Regions from separate parts of the Erwinia sp. LJJL01 genome, predicted to be linked through region 1. Evidence: predicted binding sites of a transcription regulator. Region 1 holds the regulator's gene; each other region holds the start of a gene.
The links. The regulator CRP, encoded in region 1, controls carbon source genes, mostly activating them, when cyclic AMP is high. The targets are predictions, from matches to a motif close to ATGTGANNNNNNTCACAT.
Positions count from the first base shown of each region.

Region 1 (4,242 bases):
TGCCCAGCGTCCCGGCGGCAACCGCCAGCCCGGCCAGCGTGCCGAGCGCTCGGTGCTGGATGCGCACGCGGGTGGCGCTATAGCCGTTCAGGCTGACGAACATCACGGTCATCAGGATCCAGTACGGTTTCGGCAGGTTGAAGAACAGCGCCAGCGAACTGGCAAAGGTCAGCATCACCGCGAAGCGCGCAGCGGTGCGCAGCGCGGCCGATTTCAGCGACAGATAGCTCTTCAGCGCCCGCAGCAGCGGCAGGCGGCGCTGACGGTCGGCCATCAGGTCGCGGCGGTAGAGCGGGTGCTGAGTGCGCAGTACGCGGCCAATGCGGCTGAAGTGGTAGTAGCAGAAGTTACCGACCGGGTTATCCGGGTGCTGGCGGGCGATCTTCTCCAGCGCCTGCAGCTGTTTATCCATGGTGAAACGCTCGGCGAAGCGATGGTAGAGAATATCATCGGCCAGTACCCGCAGCCGCGCAGCAATGGTCTGCGCATTCCAGCGGATCACCGCCTCGGCGTGGCTTTTCTCCACCAGTTTCTGCACCTCTTCCGGCTGATGCAGGCTGACGGCAATGTGCTCCTGTAAATCCAGCGCCACCTGAAAAGCCCGCGTCAGGCGCTGATAATGGCTGTCGCGGTTGGCAGAAAGCATATGCATCTGCTGGTAGCAGGTGTTGATCAGATCGACCGCTTTTTGCTGACGTGCCAGCAGGGGAGGCAGGGCGGTTTGTGGATCGGTGAGTTTGGTCAGCAGGGTATATTTTGCTTCGCAGTAGTCAGCCAGCTCGCGATACAGCAGGCTGAGCGTTTCACGCATCGGCTGCTCTTTCCACAGCCAGAACCAGAACCAGTTAAACGCGCCGTACCAGACGGTGCCGAGGATATACAGCAGCGGGGGTTCCCACATCGGCATGCGCCCGGCGAGGCTGAGGGTGAAGATGGCGGCAATCAGCGAAGCAGGCAGCAGGCGGGCGTGCAGCGGACTGATCTCCCCGGTGACGCCAAGCAGCAGCGCCATCACCAGCAGGATCGCCGGCAGCGGAACGCCTTCAGCGCCCGCAAACTGGATCAGGAAACTGCTGAAGGCAAACAGGCTGCCGCCAACGATCAGGCGTTTGAAGAAGCGTTTATGGGGGGTATCGAGACCGGCGTTGTTGCAGCAGGCGGGCACTAAAGAGAACAGCAGGCCGCGTTGCAGGTCGCCCAGCAGCCAGCCAATCGCCACCGGCAGACACAGCACCAGCGTCTGTCTCAGGGCATAGTTTACTTCGGGGTGATAGATGATTCTCCGCCACATGCGCTGCACCAAATAAAAAAGGCGCGACAGGGATGTCGCGCCGTGAGTTCAGCGCCGGTTAGCGTGTGCCGTAAACGACGATAGTCTTACCGTGTGCAGAGATCAGGTTTTGATCTTCCAGCATTTTCAGAATACGGCCGACGGTTTCACGAGAGCAGCCGACAATCTGGCCAATCTCCTGGCGGGTAATCTTAATCTGCATGCCATCCGGGTGGGTCATGGCATCCGGCTGTTTCGCCAGGTTCAGCAGCGTCTGCGCAATGCGGCCCGTCACGTCGAGGAAAGCTAAGTTGCCCACTTTCTCAGACGTCACCTGCAGGCGACGCGCCATCTGTGATGAGAGGCGCATCAGGATGTCAGGATTCACCTGAATCAGCTGACGGAATTTTTTATAAGATATTTCAGCCACTTCACAGGCGCTCTTCGCACGTACCCACGCGCTACGCTCCTGACCCTCTTCAAAGAGGCCCAGTTCACCGATGAAATCACCCTGATTGAGGTAAGAGAGGATCATCTCTTTGCCTTCTTCATCCTTGATCAGCACCGCTACCGCGCCTTTGACGATGTAGTAGAGGGTTTCCGCTTTTTCACCTTGATGGATCAGCGTGCTTTTGGATGGATATTTGTGAATATGGCAATGTGACAGGAACCATTCGAGAGTCGGGTCTGTTTGCGGTTTGCCGAGAACCATTCGCTATTATCCTCTGTTGTAATCGAGCCTAATGTCACCCGTCATTTTGCAATGCTTAGGGTGCACAGGGGGGTATTCCCTGTCAGGCGTAGAAATATTCAAGCGTTCCCATAGGAAAATTTTTCCGGGCCTCTGATCAGAGCTTGGCTCGTTTTGTCGTCCCGTATTTCTCGTGCATCGAAGTGCCGACGAAATATTACAGCTTTGTTTGTAGCACAGCTTGCACGCACTGTCTTCTGTTGTCTCGCTTCAGCATAGTGGGAAAAAGTCCTGAAAGGGGACCTGGCTGCGCAACAGCATGCGGCAATATACCAATAAATTATTGATATTAATCATAAAGAAAAGATTAATTTTCAGAATTTATGCCGGTGTGTGCGTAAAAAAAATGTTATCAGCATGTTAAGTGCAACGATGGATGAATTGCTATGGTTCAATTTATAACCGATTGTGGAATTCAAATCTAACAGATTGATTCTTCAGATTTATTACAGGATCGCGTTATGAAAGTGACTTCGCATGCATTAATGCTCTGCCTGCTGTTTATGGGCTATGTCCTTGTCTATCTGGATAAAACGGTGATGGGCTTTGTGCTATTACCCCTTCGCCAGGAGTTCCATCTCGCGCCGCAGCAGGTGGGATATATCGGTGGCATCTTCTTCCTCGCTTATGCGCTGTTTCAGTTTCCCGCCGGCTGGTTAAACGATCGCATAGGCTACCGGCGCATGCTGGTGCTCTCGCTGTCGTTGCTTGGGCTGTGTGCGCTGCTGTTTGGCTGGCTCGGTGTCACCTTTGCTCTGCTGCTGAGCTTTCGTTTTATGGCGGGGATCGGCCACTCGGGTTATCCAAGCGCCAGCGCGAAAGCCGTAAGTGCCAATTTTGCGCTGCATCACCGCACCTTCGCCCAGTCGCTGCTGCTCTCCTCCTCCGGGCTGGCGATGGCCATCGGGCCGCTGCTGGCGGTATGGGCGCTGGATAAAATGAACTGGCATCACGCCTATATGATCCTGGCCGTGCTGGTGCTGATGGTAGCCGCGAGCATGGTGCTGCTGTTGCCGCGCTCGCCGCGGGTGATCCTCATTCCAGCTGGCGAAGTCGGCCTGCACAGTGCGCTACGCCAGCCGCTTTTATGGCAGCTGTTCTGCACTAACTTTCTGCTGAATGTGCCGGTTTACGGCCTGGTGAGCTGGCTGCCCAGCTTTCTCACTCATCGCGGACTGCCGCTCTCCGCCGTCGGGCAGATGATGAGCATTTCCGGGGTTGGTAGCGCACTGACATCGGTGGCTGGCGGCTGGCTGGTGGGGCGTTATCTGGCCGGGCGTGAACCCTGGGTAATCTGCCTGGCGTCGCTGATTGCGGCGGCGGGGATGCTGATGATTTACCTCTCCTCCAGCGTGCTGATGAGCACAATCGGCCTCTGTATTACCAATGCGGCCCTTATCGGCACCTTTATCACCACCTTTACGCTGCCGATGAAGCGTTTTCCGCTCGCGGTGACCGGCTCGATTATCGGTTTACTGAATGCCGGAGGAGTACTGGGCGGCTTCGTCGGGCCGATTGTGATGGGCTATTTAGTGGCCGCTGGCCATGGCACTTACCTTGGTGCCTTTCTGTTTCTGATGATAGCGATACTGCTGGCGGGACTGGCTCTTCTGCCGGGCAGCCGGCGTGCTTACCTCTCTTCCTTAAACCCGGAGTTATCATGAACACTGAAACGTTAAGCAAGGAAATCACCGACAAAGTGCTGGTGTGGCGGCGTCATATTCATGCCAATGCCGAACTCTCATTCCATGAGCATGGCACCGCAGATTATGTCGCTGCTGAACTGGCGAAGTTTGGCCCGTTAAAAATTAAACGGCCAACGCCAACCAGCGTGGTGGCGGAACTGCCGGGCGCGCGCAGCGGCCCATGCGTCGCGCTGCGTGCCGATATGGATGCGCTGCCGATCACCGAACTCAACAATGAACCCTTTACCTCGCAAAACAACGGGGTGATGCACGCCTGCGGGCACGATGCGCATACCGCCATGCTGCTCGGTGCGGCCTGGGTGCTATGCCATCAGCAGGCGCAGCTAAGCGGCACCGTGCGCTTTATCTTCCAACACGCGGAAGAAGTGCCGCCGGGTGGCGCGCAGGAGCTGATCAAACACGGCGTGCTCAACGGCGTTGAGAAGATCTTCGGGCTGCACGTCATGCCGAATTTCCCCACCGGGACGGCCGGACTGACCGAAGGCGTTTTCAGCGCCGCCAGCGATAATTTCGAT
Region 1 is NZ_CP178576.1:1,517,569-1,521,810, reverse strand. Features, by position in the region: gene ACLI4M_RS08005 (YccS/YhfK family putative transporter) at 1-1,291, opposite strand, end outside; gene crp (cAMP-activated global transcriptional regulator CRP) at 1,350-1,982, opposite strand; gene ACLI4M_RS07995 (MFS transporter) at 2,483-3,685, shown strand; gene ACLI4M_RS07990 (amidohydrolase) at 3,682-4,242, shown strand, end outside.

Region 2 (4,242 bases), 1.1 Mb from region 1:
CAGCAGATGGCTGTTGAAATTAACCGGCAAATGTCATCCGCTGGGCGATAATTTATAAAACAGTACAGGGAGAAAACTATGAACTATCGCCTGACGGGCTTAGTGCTGGCGAGCGTACTGATGGTGGGTTGCGCTAGCTCTAAACCGGGGGATGAACCACAGGGGCGTTCCGATCCGCTGGAAGGTTTCAACCGTTCAATGTTCAACTTTAACTACAACGTGTTGGATCCTTATGTCGTGCGTCCCGTCGCGGTGGCCTGGCGTGATTATGTGCCGGTGCCTGCGCGCACCGGTCTGGGGAACTTCCTCAGCAACCTCGATGAGCCTGCCACCATGGTGAACTACTTCGTGGAAGGGAATCCGTACAAGGCGATGGTGCATTTTAACCGCTTCTTCCTGAACACCCTGCTGGGCATGGGCGGCTTTATCGATGTTGCCTCCATGGCTAACCCGAAACTGGCAAAAGAAGAGACGCGCGCCTTCGGCAGCACGCTCGGCCATTACGGTGTGGGTTACGGAACCTATGTGGAGCTGCCGGGCTACGGTGGCTTTACGCCGCGTGAAGATATTGGCGGGCTGGTCGACGATGTGTACCCACCGCTCAGCTGGCTGACCTGGTGGATGTCGATTGGTAAATGGACGCTGGAAGGGATTGAAACCCGTGCCCAGCTGCTGGATTCCGACGCTATGCTGAAAAACTCGAAAGATCCTTACGCCTTCGTGCGTGCGGCCTATTTCCAGCATCATGATTTCCTTGCCAGCGACGGCAAGCTGATCCCGCAGGAAAACCCGAACGCGTCGGCGATTGAGGGCGATCTGAATTCTATCGACTCCCAGTAAATACCCGATTAGCTTCAGGCAATAAAAAACCCCACTGATGTGGGGTTTTTTGTACTTAGAGCCTGCCGGGCAATCAGAACTTGTAGTTAAAGCTCGCGCCGTACAGCCACGCTTTACCTTCAGAATTAAAGGTATAAGGGGTTGCTACGCCGCCATTTCGCGCGGTGGCAACCGGGTCGGTACCCTCTTTAATCGTTACGCTCTGGCCGTGCATGTAGGAGACGCCGACATCGACTGAAGCATTATCGTTAAACGCGTAGGACGCGCCGGCGCTCAGCCACAGGCGATCCTGATCGGGAATCGAGATAGAGCGTTTGTCAGAAGGGACCGGGCTGTCATCAAAGGCGATACCGGTACGGAAGGTCCAGTTTTTATCGTAGAAGTAGCTGGTACCCAGCGCGATGCGGTAGGCATCATGGTAGCTCTCATCCTTCAGGAACAGATCATTGCCGTTGCTGTCGGTGGCGCGCAGTTCCTGGAACTGGCTCCAGCTGGTGTAGGCCAGGCTGTAGTGCACCGCCCACTGAGGCGCGACTTTGTGATAGCCGGAAACTTCCCACATCTCTGGCAGATGCAGCGACAGCGACCCCGGAATTGTCTGGCCGCTGGTGCCGGTTGGCAGGCCGAACTGACCGCCAATCGGGTTATAAGCTACCGGGATATCGCTGCGATAATCGCCGTCGAAGTCGATTTTAACTTCAGAACGGTAGGTCAGGCCGAAGCGGTTGTTGTCATCTACTTCATACAGGATACCGGCGTTCCAGCCGTAACCCCATTCGTCACCTTTAAGATGGGCAATCTGCGTGTCGGCCGGTGCAGCAGGTAATCCTGCGGCAGGCAGTAGGGCACCAAGCTCACCGATATTACGTTCGATTTTGGCACGGGCGTAGACAGCATCAAAACCTACGCCAAAGCTGAAGTGCTGATTAAGACGATAGGCGGTGCTTAAATTCAGGTTCATGGTCATTAAATCGGTTTTACCCGCAAACGGACCGCCGGCATAACCATCATTAAATTCTGTTGCCAGACCGTAATTAGAGGTGGCGCTGGCGCCAACCCACCACTGGTCGTTTATTGGCTGAACGTAGTGAATATTAGGAACCCACTGCGTTGGTGCAATATTATCGGCGTTCAGGCTGTTGCCGGAACCGGATTCACCGCTAATATTCACGTCCGGGTCGATAAATACCCCGCCGATGGAAAACATCGGGCGGTCCATCAGTGCCATGGTTGCCGGGTTACGACTGGCGGACGCGGCGGTATCACCCATCGCGCCTTCACCAGAATAGGCACGACCGAGGCCAATCGTAGAAAATTCGTTTAGCTGAAAGCCGGCTGCTACGACATTCGAAGAAACAAGCGCCACTGCTGCTGCGAGTGCAGACTTAGCAAACAGGTTTTTATGGTTCATGACCACAACCTCATTATCGGATTTTTATTAAACTCTGTTACTTAGCGTAACAAGGGATCGCGAATTCTAGGGACTGACAGACAACCAACAAATCAGACCAGTGGCGCAAGTATAGGTCTGACCTGTATATGTGTTGCAATAATGTTTTTTAAATATTGCGGAAATGATGCTGGAAAAGAGATCTGGCTAACAAAAAACTTACACTTGATATTTACTGGTCTTAGTCTGACTTGTTTTGGATCAAATAATAGTGTGATTTTCGTCACTTAACACGCTGTTTTTGCCCGATGGCTGGAGCTGAAAACCGGGCAAGCGTAGACTGACGCCAGTCTAAATAATCTGCCGCCGTATCTGGGTGGCATGCCGGAGGATGTATGAGCGATGCCATTAACCGCTGTAGTGCCAGTGAAACGGCGGCCTGTTGCTGTGTGGATGTGGGCACGATAATGGATAATACCGACTGTACTGCCACATTCAGCCAGCTATTTAGCACCCATGCTGAAGCCCAGGCGATGCTGCAATCGCTAAGTGAAAAAGCGCGGGCGGTGGAATCTGAACCCTGCACTATTGACAGTCGCATCAGCGAAACGCCACAGGGCGTACAGCTGGACTGTGATTTTACCTTCAGCTGCCAGGCTGAAACGATGATCTTCCAGCTCGCTCTGCGTTAATCCCCGTGGCGGAGGAGCTCTCCTTCGCCAGATTCGTGTTTCCACTCGCATTTTTCTCTTCCCGTCGTAGCGCCTGCATCAATTCTGATTACACTTATCAGGTCCGACCTCTTTGGCAATGATGCCTCTATCGACACGACACAGGTGAGAATAATGAGCAAAGCATTACCTTTGCTGACCCGTCAGGGCGATCGTATCGCCATTACCCACGGTTTACGTACCCCCTTTGCCCGCCAGGCAACGGCTTTCCACGGTATTCCTGCGCTGGAGCTTGGCCGTATGGTGGTGAGTGAACTGATGGCGCGCAGCGAGCTGCCGGCTGACATCATTGAGCAGCTGGTCTTCGGCCAGGTGGTGCAGATGCCGGAAGCGCCGAATATTGCCCGTGAAATCGTGCTGGCCAGCGGACTCAACGTCAGCACGGATGCTTACAGCGTCAGCCGCGCCTGCGCCACCAGCTTTCAGGCGGTAGCCAACGTGGCGGAAAGCCTGCTGGCGGGGACGATTCGGGCAGGCATCGCCGGCGGGGCTGACTCCACTTCCGTGTTGCCGATTGGCGTCAGTAAAACCCTGGCGCGCACGCTGCTCGACCTCAGTAAAGCACGCAGCGTCGGGCAAAAGCTCAGGCTGCTTTCCCGCCTGCGCCCGCGTGATTTAATGCCGGTGCCGCCTGCGGTTGCGGAGTATTCAACCGGGCTGCGCATGGGCGATACTGCCGAACAGATGGCGAAAAGCCACGGCATCACGCGTGAACAGCAGGATGCGCTGGCGCACCGTTCTCATCAGCACGCCGCGCGCGCCTGGCAGCAGGGGCTGCTGAACGCAGAAGTGATGACGGCGTTTGCGCCACCGTGGAAGCAGCCGCTGGAGCAGGACAACAACGTGCGCAGCGACTCAAAGCCGGAAGATTATGCGCGCCTGCGCCCGGCCTTTGACCGCCAGCATGGCACGGTGACGGCCGCCAACAGTACGCCGCTGACCGACGGTGCGGCGGCGGTGATCCTGATGACGGAATCGCGCGCGCGCGAGCTGGGCATAACCCCGCTCGGCTATCTGCGCAGCTATGCCTTCACGGCGATTGGCGTGCGCGAAGATATGCTGTTAGGGCCATCTTATGCTTCACCGCTGGCGCTGGATCGTGCCGGAATTACCCTTGCCGACCTCAGCCTGATCGATATGCATGAAGCCTTCGCCGCCCAGACCCTGGCTAATCTGAAAATGTTTGCCGATGAGCGTTTTGCCCGTGAGGTGCTGAACCGTCCGCACGCGCTGGGGGAAGTCAATCAGGAACAGTTTAACGTGCTGGGTGGCTCCATCGCT
Region 2 is NZ_CP178576.1:407,714-411,955, reverse strand. Features, by position in the region: gene ccmI (c-type cytochrome biogenesis protein CcmI) at 1-51, shown strand, start outside; gene mlaA (phospholipid-binding lipoprotein MlaA) at 79-840, shown strand; gene fadL (long-chain fatty acid transporter FadL) at 914-2,251, opposite strand; gene ACLI4M_RS02640 (YfcZ/YiiS family protein) at 2,626-2,922, shown strand; gene fadI (acetyl-CoA C-acyltransferase FadI) at 3,076-4,242, shown strand, end outside.
Region 2: ACLI4M_RS02640 (YfcZ/YiiS family protein) is a predicted target of CRP. The motif match lies at 2,502-2,519, and genes of this name have one in related genera.

Region 3 (4,242 bases), 780 kb from region 1:
CATTTTCTGCATCACTTTTTTCAATTGTTCAGACTATTGCCATTTTTGGTACTGAAACCATTCTTTTCAAAAGCATCAGCAAAAGTGCATCGAAAGGAATGCGGTTGATGGCCGTGGCGAAATCACTGCGCCTGACATTATTACTGGTGCTGTCGTTACCGGTATTGCTGTATGTCTGGTTGACCATGCGTGAAAATTTTATTGTTTTTGCCGTGGCTTCATTTATTTCGGCCATGTTCGTTACTCAGGATATTTTTAGCGTATACAACAATGCGCGCCTTGAATCGCGAATGAACACGGTGGCCAATGCCACGGGGATGATACTCAGTTTCGCCATCAGCTTTGGCGTTGCCTGGTTCAAACTCAGCCCGTTGCTGCTGTCACTGTCGATTGTTGCGGTTACGCTGGTACCGTATCTGATCAAGCGCAGCCGCTTTTATCAGACCAACAGCATCAGCCCACCGCCGCGGCGCAAGCGCAGGAATTATTTACGTTATTTACTGCATGCGGGTTTGCCACTGGCGATTTCCAGCGTGTTTATCTCTATCCAGGTAAAGACGGCACAGTTCTTTCTGGTTGGGGTTGGCTCAGCGCATGAGCTGGGGTTGTTCACCGCAGCAAACACCATTTCTGCTTCATGGATTTTTATTCCGGTCGCAATCATTACATCGTGCTTTTCTGAGATTTTCCGGGAACGCGGTGATGTGGCAGTAAAACTGGCTTCACGACTGTACGGATATGTAATGGCAGTTTCATTTTTGATGCTCTCCCTTGTCACGCTGTTTGGTGACAGGATCATCAACAGCCTTTATGGGCAAGACTACACACAATCGGGAAACCTCATTACGTTGTTGTCGTTAGCAACCTGCTTTTCGGCAATGGGAACAGTAGCGTATCGCTACATGGTTAAAGAGGGCGGTTTCAACTACTTACTGGTGAAAGTCATTTTACTGGTGGTGATTGGTCTGGCAACGTCTTACTTCTTTATCCACTCCTGGGGATTAACAGGCGCAGCCTGGAGCGTGTTTGTTACTGAGCTTTTATCCCTGACGATAATGAATTATTTCTTTAAGAATGGCGTCATTCTTAAAATACAGCTTTCCTCACTCAACTACAAAACCTACAGATGAGGTAAATCATGTTGAAGCTCAAAGCAGAATTGAGAAAAGGTTTTGTTTACCTGCTCAAAAAGATGCCTTGGTCTTACCAGGATAAAGTTTATTACTTTCAGAAATTCAGAAGTATACCTAACATCCGGGAACCTAAGTTATTCAATGAGAAAGTTCTGTATCGTAAATATGTGACCGGCGATCATGTACGCTATGCCAATCTTTCAGATAAATTGCTGGTAAGAGATTATATTGCCCGCGTTATTGGCGAAGAGTATCTGATTCCGTTGATTCATGAGACTGACGATCCGATTTCACTGCTCAGCCTGGGCAGTCTGAAAAATACCGTGATCAAGCCGAACCATGGCTCAGGGATGGTCGAAATCGTGCTGGAAGAGCCCGACTGCATTCAGAAGCAGCTGCTGATTAAACGATGTGATGAGTGGCTGCATCAGGACTTCTCGCACCATGCGCGTGAGATCCACTATCGCTATATCAAGCCGCGCATTCTGGTTGAGCAATACGTCGGGGATGGCAAGTTTGCCGCCGTTGACTACAAGTTCCATATGTTCAACAAGAAAGACGGCAACTTTGAGTATGTGCTGCAGGTGATCTACAACCGCGCAGGCTGTTCGGCGCTGTCGATGAACTTCTACGTTAACAACCTGAAGAACTGCTTCTATAAAATCCGCGATACCGGTTTTGATATCAGCGGCGATATGGAGACGCTGGAACGTGCGCTAACCCTCAGCAAACAGCTGGCGGCAGATTTTGACTATGTGCGCGTGGACTGGTACATCCATGAAGGGCATATCTACTTTGGCGAACTGACGTTTACCCCAGGCGCGGGGTTGGTGACCGGTCTGGATAACGGACTGAATCAGCTGATGGGAGATATGTGGCTGCAGGACCGTAAATCAGAAGCGTTGCCGGGAAGCAAAGAGCCCGAAGATGTGCCGTTACCGGCGGTGCTAAAAAAGATTTAAAGAGTGGCAAATAATACCCTGTACGGCGAGCCGGGTCAGCTCGCCATGCAGGTGTCGCTTACGGCATTGGCCAGTCAGCGGGTGTACGGCTCATCACTTCGACAAACACATCTTTGGTGATATGCCAGAAGTTGTGCAGATTTTCCATACTCAGCGTAATACCCAGCAGCCCGGTGACAAACCAGCATGACATACCGATACCGATACCAGTAAACATGAAAGCCATCGCATTGCGACTGGCTTTTCGGCACTGCACGTTAAAGGTGCTGGCAATAAACATCATCACTGCACTCAGCAGTTCCCATCTCATGAGTAGTACGCTGGTGGTAATCGTAGCCATCTTATCTAAACTCCACGGTGATCGGTCCTGACAAACGGATGCATCATCACCATGAGCGGACGGGAGCTGCCAGGTAGGCTCCGTTTCGCCTTGACGCGCAGGTCATTAAAGTGTGACGGCGGTCACATTATATCACTCGATTTTAAAAGTTGAACAATATTTATACTTGGTATGGTCGTTTTTTTAGTATCAAAAGTGACCGTAACCTCTGGCGAAAAACGTTAGTTAGCTCTCAGTGATTTGACTTACCGCTAAGTCAAACTTGATGGTTTAAGATGAATCTCACGCTGTTTAAAGTTGTGCAGCCTGGCGATGACCTGTAGGATTTTTATTAATGCTGCTCCTAATCTTAATTTCCAGAAATCTATTCTGGAGGGTTTCCGCTTGCCGAAATCCAAGCAAAAATAATTAATCAGGGGCAGAAGATAATAAGGAGCCTGCGTGTCATTTAATGGTAACTCCTGGCTATCCAGCCTTTTACACCAGCGAAATAAAACCGTGGCCGCGCGCGAACTGCCGACCATGCGCGAGTCTTTTCAGCGCATTCACCTGATCATTATCGTGGTATCGCTGCTGTTCAGCGGTGCATCGCTGTCGGCGCTGTCGATGTTCGCACTGCGCAGCTACGCCGAGAATAATATTCAGCTGGTCGCAACCAGCGTCAGCTACAGCGCGCAAATGGCGGTAGCGCAGAATGATGCAGCAGCGGCAAAGGAGATCCTGCGCGAGATCGGTAACCAGGCAGAATTTGCCTCCGGGCGCATTTATAACGCGAACCTGCAGCTGCTCGCCAGCTGGCAGCAGCCGGGCAAGGCAGAGCACAGCGGGCTGAGCGCTGCCGTGTCGCGCTGGCTGTTTCCGCAACCGGTAAGCGCGCCGGTGATGCTGCATCGGCAGGAAATTGGCCGGGTGTGGATCAGCGGCGATGCGACTCGCGTGCTGCACTATCTGTGGCAGGCACTGCTGTGGCTAAGCGGCAGCCTGTTTGTCACCGCGCTGGTGGCGTGTGCGCTGTCGAACCGCATGCATGCGGGGATCCTCCTGGGCCTGCAAAATATCGCCTCCGTTGCCCACGATGTGCGCCGCCGACGGGCATTTTCCCTGCGCGTGCCGTCATCGTCGATTGCAGAGCTGAACAAGCTAAGCGGCGACTTTAACAGCCTGCTCGACGAGCTGGATAACTGGCAGCGCCATCTGAAGCGTGAAAATGACACGCTGGCCCACCAGGCGCTGCACGATTCCCTGACCGGCCTGCCCAACCGCAAGGCGTTTGAGCAGCAGCTGGCGACGCTGATGCAGGATGCGCTGGCGCGCAAGCAGGTTGGCGTGCTGTTTATTGACGGCGACCGCTTCAAGCAGGTCAACGATCGTTTCGGCCACGCGGCGGGGGACTACGTGCTGACCGTCACCGCGCAGCGGCTGCGCGCCAGTTTACCCGCGTATAATTTGGTGGCGCGTCTCGGCGGCGATGAGTTTGCCGTGCTGCTGCCAACGGTAGAGCGCGAGGAGCAGGTGGCTCAGGTGGCGCGCAACATCCTTGATGCGATGGCGCTGCCGATCCCTCTGCCGGAAGGTACGCGGGTAAGGCAGGCGCTAAGCATCGGCGTGGCGCTGGCTAAAAATCACCGTTCGGCCGAGTCGCTGCTGGCGCAGGCCGATGCGGCGATGTATCACATCAAGGAGATGGGCGGTGGCTGGTACCTGTCGCCCTCGTACTGGGGGCAGGAGGCGCAGGGGCTGCCACCGTCAATCGCAGTGGCGTCGCGCTGATTCAGTTGCGCAGCCCGCTGCTTGAGTAGTCGCTGCA
Region 3 is NZ_CP178576.1:2,292,730-2,296,971, forward strand. Features, by position in the region: gene ACLI4M_RS11455 (polysaccharide biosynthesis protein) at 1-1,130, shown strand, start outside; gene ACLI4M_RS11460 (ATP-grasp fold amidoligase family protein) at 1,139-2,095, shown strand; gene ACLI4M_RS11465 (YjcB family protein) at 2,154-2,435, opposite strand; gene ACLI4M_RS11470 (diguanylate cyclase domain-containing protein) at 2,877-4,205, shown strand; gene soxS (superoxide response transcriptional regulator SoxS) at 4,207-4,242, opposite strand, start outside.
Region 3: ACLI4M_RS11465 (YjcB family protein) is a predicted target of CRP. The motif match lies at 2,546-2,563, and genes of this name have one in related genera.